DNA from 2 places in the Duncaniella dubosii genome. Region 1 is predicted to be linked to the other one. Evidence: riboswitches for the same ligand, from Rfam matches in the RefSeq annotation. Region 1 holds a riboswitch; the other holds the start of a gene.

Region 1 (2,405 bases):
AGATGCCAACGTCTCCAAGATTGTCTTTCACGATGCCTGTAGATGTAAAGACATAATGGCGCTTGGCATCGTAGGCTTCAAGTATCAGACCCGGCAGTCCGCTGAGTTTCCACGGCCCTTCGGCGACAGGGATTTCCGGGGTGAACCACGCCGACCATCTTCGGCCACGAAAATCAGTGAAGGCGAGCTGGCATTCATAGCCTAAAATCGTCTTGACCGAATCGGCAATCTCCCACACGGGTGTCTCAATCTCCTCTTCATAGACCCGGCGCTCCATATCGAAGTAGTTGGCTACAGTCCACTTACCTTCGGGCATGTTTTTGAAAATATATTCGTTCTCCCAGCCACCGAGCGGTTTCCAGACCTTGGTCCTGCGCTCCTCTTCGAAATTTGCCCTGTCAAGCTGCCAATACAGATCCGAATTGTAGTGGGCAAGTGAATCCCTGAAAAATTTAAGCACCGGGTAGAACATTGCAGAGGTCTTGCCTACACGCAGGGCCATCTGCGCGTCGGGCCATGGATGCTTCTCGACCTCAGAGACAGTGTCCCTCACGACATGTTTAGTGAAAAGCACTTCAAACATAGCCGGTTCTTTCGGCTCGATGCGCTGTGCATATCCTTTCACTACCGAAGAAAAGACAATTGCGACGAATAAAATAAGCCTATTCATAATAAAATAGTAAAAAAAAGAATTACAATATGAATCACCAACAAAATTAGTACATAGCCGCCAATTTGCAATAGGCAAAAAAGTTTAACATACGTTTTTAACACAATTTTAACTATATTTCACTATCCCAGACGGTATATTGATAAAAATTAGGTTGTATGACTGTTATACCATGCAAAAAATTTTCAACCACATCCTATTTGCTTATTCAAATATAAAAACCTAACTTTGCGGTGACAAAGGGGTGCGGGCCACTTATCAGTCCGCTGAGATGATACCCTCTGAACCTGATGCGGTTAGTACCGCCGAAGGGATTGCACTTGTCCTCGCTTCATGCCATAGACTCTGAATATGTCATGGAAGCCGTCGAACTCACAGGCCATTTTCAATTAACAATGGCCGGGAGGACATCATTTCAACCCATCGCTTTGTCATTTTGATAAAAATCCACCTCCGTTGCGTATGCGCGAGGTGCATCCATGATTTGAAAACAGCGATGAGAACCTATTATCCAGTACTCACTATTGCAGGCTCCGACTCGTCGGGAGGTGCAGGCATTCAGGCCGACATTAAAACGATGTCGGCCATAGGCTGCTATGCGATGTCGGCAATCACTTCAATAACAGCGCAAAACACAACAGGCGTACGTTCCATCATGCCTGTCACACCGACCGTTGTCACCGATCAGATTGAAATGGTGATGACCGACATCACTCCGCTTGCCGTAAAAATCGGAATGCTCTGCAACGCCGAAGTCGCCGATGCCGTAGCCACATGCCTCAGCCGTTACAGTCCGGCCAACATAATATTAGACCCGGTGATGGTTTCCACCTCAGGATCAGTGTTGCTTGAAGAGGATGCCGTCGAAGTGCTTGTGAAAAAAATATTTCCGCTGAGCACCCTTGTCACCCCTAATCTCGCCGAAGCCAAAGCCCTGACAGGTGAGACAGACTTAACACGTCAGATCGACCGTCTCCGCGAGATGGGATGCAGGAACATTCTTATAAAAGGTGGTGACAGCGGGAACAAGGATTTCAAAATCGACTATCTTTACCTCGGAGAACGTGATGAGACAATCGAGCTGCGTGCCGATGCCGTCGACACAAAAAATACCCACGGGACGGGATGTACACTCTCCTCGGCTATCGCATCATATCTCGCCGTCGGCAACAGCCTTGCCGATGCGGTAAGACTCGGCAAACTCTATGTCACGCATGCGCTGGAGGAAGGTTCTTGGATCACTACGGGCAAAGGCCACGGCCCTCTCAACCACTTCTTCTCTCCCCGAAGACTAAAAAATTTCAATCCCAACCGACGATGAAAATAACAATCAACGAAGTTTCGCTCGAACTTCCCGAAGGCTCTACCCTTCAGGACGCTCTTGACGCAAAGGATATAAAACCGCAGGGAATAGCCACGGCGCTCAACGGAGCGGTAGTCCCGGCCATACTGCGCCCGTCGAAAAAACTTGCCGACGGCGACAGTATTGTAATCATCAAGGCTTTCTACGGAGGTTAGACCTGTCACGACAGACGGCTGCACATGTTGAAAATCGCAATAACACCTGAAAACATCGACGAGAAAAATGAAGCGGCGATGGTCTGCACCCTCATCACCAACGGATGGGACAGAGTTCACCTGCGCCATCCGTCAGCTTCACCAGCCGATATGCGACGGCTCATAGAGGCAATCCCTCCTCAGATGCACACACGGCTCGTGATTCACGACCACTTCG
Region 2 (2,405 bases), 980 kb from region 1:
CGAACGCCTGCATCCTGTCGGCCATGGATAAATCGTCGACACCGTTCTCCACCCGACAAAGGGTAGCCTCCGAAGGGATTCCATTCTTCAGTAGACCCATTTTACGGAGTTTTTTGAGATTGTGTCTGCCGAACGCTATTATATCAGCACGTCCGACATACCCGCAGGTCCGTCCCAGTATCATCAGAATGATGATGTCACTGAGCCGGTGACGGATGTTTCCTTTATCACACCTACGGAAATCAGGGACTGACCAGGCAAAATTCATCAGGCGTTCCAGGATACTGCCCTGTGGTATGAATTTATTTAGTACTTTTGCGGCATGATTGGGCTTACGTGCCTCAATCGAATGTTTTTGGTCAAGCGGATCCATTTTTTGCGTAACTATTTGATTTTCACCTATAAAGTTACTAAAAATCTGCCGCTTGGCCAAATTTTATGAATGCTTATTTTATTAATAATCAGGGAAATAGTCACATCTATACACGCAGGATGCCCTCTATAAAATAGCACATTCATTGAGTGTGCAACGTATTCTTAAATGAAAGAGCCGTGGGTAAATGTGATTGTCAGAGTGAATTTATTGTGGAATAACGGCGTAAATTACTACCTTTGCAGTGAAATTCAGGAAGAGGCCGTTGCGACGGTTTCTGCTCACGGTTTCAGCCTTGAGAGGCGCATCTATCCGTAAGAGTACGATTACATAGATTATTTTAATAGATTTAGGGGTGTCCGTCTTGGCCGGATGCGTTTTGCCGCATCAGGCAGACAGGTCTGAGATTATACCCTTTGAACCTGATCCGGGTAATACCGGCGTAGAGAAAAATTATGAAAAAATTGCTTTTCCCGGCGATGGTCCTTACAGGGACTATCAGCCTTCATTCCTCCGCGGCCGCTCAGGAAGCCGGCGTGGAGGATGATTCTTTGAGTCTTGTGCTTGACCATGTTGAAGTTGTGGCCAACCGCGCTACAGCCAAAACGCCTGTAGCGTTTACGAATGTCGGCAAACGTGAGCTGATGCGCAACAATGACGGTCGCGACATGACTTACCTTCTACAGATGACCCCTTCGGTCACTACCACTTCCGATGCGGGCGGAGGTGTCGGCTACACGTCAATGCGTATCCGTGGAACGGATGGTTCGCGAATAAATGTGACAGCCAATGGTATTCCTATCAACAATCCTGAAAGCCACAATGTCTATTGGGTCAATATGCCAGACCTTGCTTCGTCGTTACGGGATGTCCAGATTCAGCGCGGAGCTGGAACATCGACAAACGGTGCTGGTGCGTTCGGCGCGAGTGTCAATATGGTTACAGATGCTCCATCGGAGGATGCTTATGCGGAACTGTCAGGCGCATACGGCGCATACAATACCAACCGTGAGACTTTTCGAGTAGGGTCGGGTCTGGTAGGAAACCACTGGAGCTTCGATGCGCGGCTCAGTCATCTCGGATCTGACGGCTATATCGAGCGTGCTTCTTCGGAGCTGTGGAGCTATTTTGGGCAGGCCGCCTATTCTTCCTATAATACCACTGTCCGGCTGCTTGCGTTCGGTGGCAAGGAGAGGACTTATATGGCTTGGGATTATGCCTCGAAGGAGCAGATGGAAGAGTTCGGGCGACGCTACAATCCGTGTGGCGAATATACCGATGACAACGGTCGGCGGGCCTACTATCCCGACCAGTACGACAATTATATCCAGCATCATTTCCAACTGTTGCTTCATCAGCGTTTAGGAAGCTATCTTCATCTCAATGTGGCTCTTCACTATACTGCCGACAACGGGTATTACGACCAGTACAAGACCCGGCGCACGCTTGAGGAGTATGGGCTGAAGCCTTTTGTCGATGCTGAAGGCAACACCGTCAGCAAGTCCGACCTGATCCGTCTGAAAAACAATGTGAATGATTTTTATGGAGGACAGCTGAGCCTTAATTATCTCCGCGACGGCTTGAATCTTTTGCTTGGCGGTGCTGTCACTGATTTTGACGGACATCATTTCGGGCAGGTGAAATGGGTGCGTAACTACATCGGGCCGATTGATCCGTTGCAGAAGTATTACGACAATCGCGGCCGTAAATTTGATTCCAATCTATTCCTTCGGGCAAACTATGAGATCGACAGCCGGTTTTCGGCATACGCCGACTTGCAGTATCGCCATATACATTATACTATAAAAGGTGAATCTGACAACTGGGACTGGAACATCGCCGCTCCGGCAGTGCTTGATGTCAACCGTCGGTGGGATTTCTTTAATCCGAAACTCGGAGTGAACTTTACTTCCGGCAGTCACCGTGCGTTTGCGTCGTGGGCTGTCGCTCAGAAAGAACCTACGCGCGATAACTTTACCGACGGCGATCCGGTTCATCGTCCCGAGTCGGAGCGGATGAACGATTTCGAGCT

The links. A riboswitch is a leader RNA that binds a small molecule or an ion and turns the genes downstream of it on or off. The one in region 1 is predicted to bind thiamine pyrophosphate.
Region 2: linked by a shared signal. The riboswitch ahead of E7747_RS15140 (TonB-dependent receptor) and the one ahead of thiD (bifunctional hydroxymethylpyrimidine kinase/phosphomethylpyrimidine kinase) in region 1 are both predicted to bind thiamine pyrophosphate.

What each region holds. Positions count from the first base shown of each region.
Region 1 covers NZ_CP039396.1:2,429,898-2,432,302, reverse strand. The annotation lists gene E7747_RS10590 (GLPGLI family protein) at 1-670, opposite strand, end outside; TPP riboswitch at 901-1,001, shown strand; gene thiD (bifunctional hydroxymethylpyrimidine kinase/phosphomethylpyrimidine kinase) at 1,167-1,991, shown strand; gene thiS (sulfur carrier protein ThiS) at 1,988-2,188, shown strand; gene E7747_RS10575 (thiamine phosphate synthase) at 2,213-2,405, shown strand, end outside.
Region 2 covers NZ_CP039396.1:3,411,036-3,413,440, reverse strand. The annotation lists gene E7747_RS15145 (ISAs1 family transposase) at 1-373, opposite strand, end outside; TPP riboswitch at 715-840, shown strand; gene E7747_RS15140 (TonB-dependent receptor) at 829-2,405, shown strand, end outside.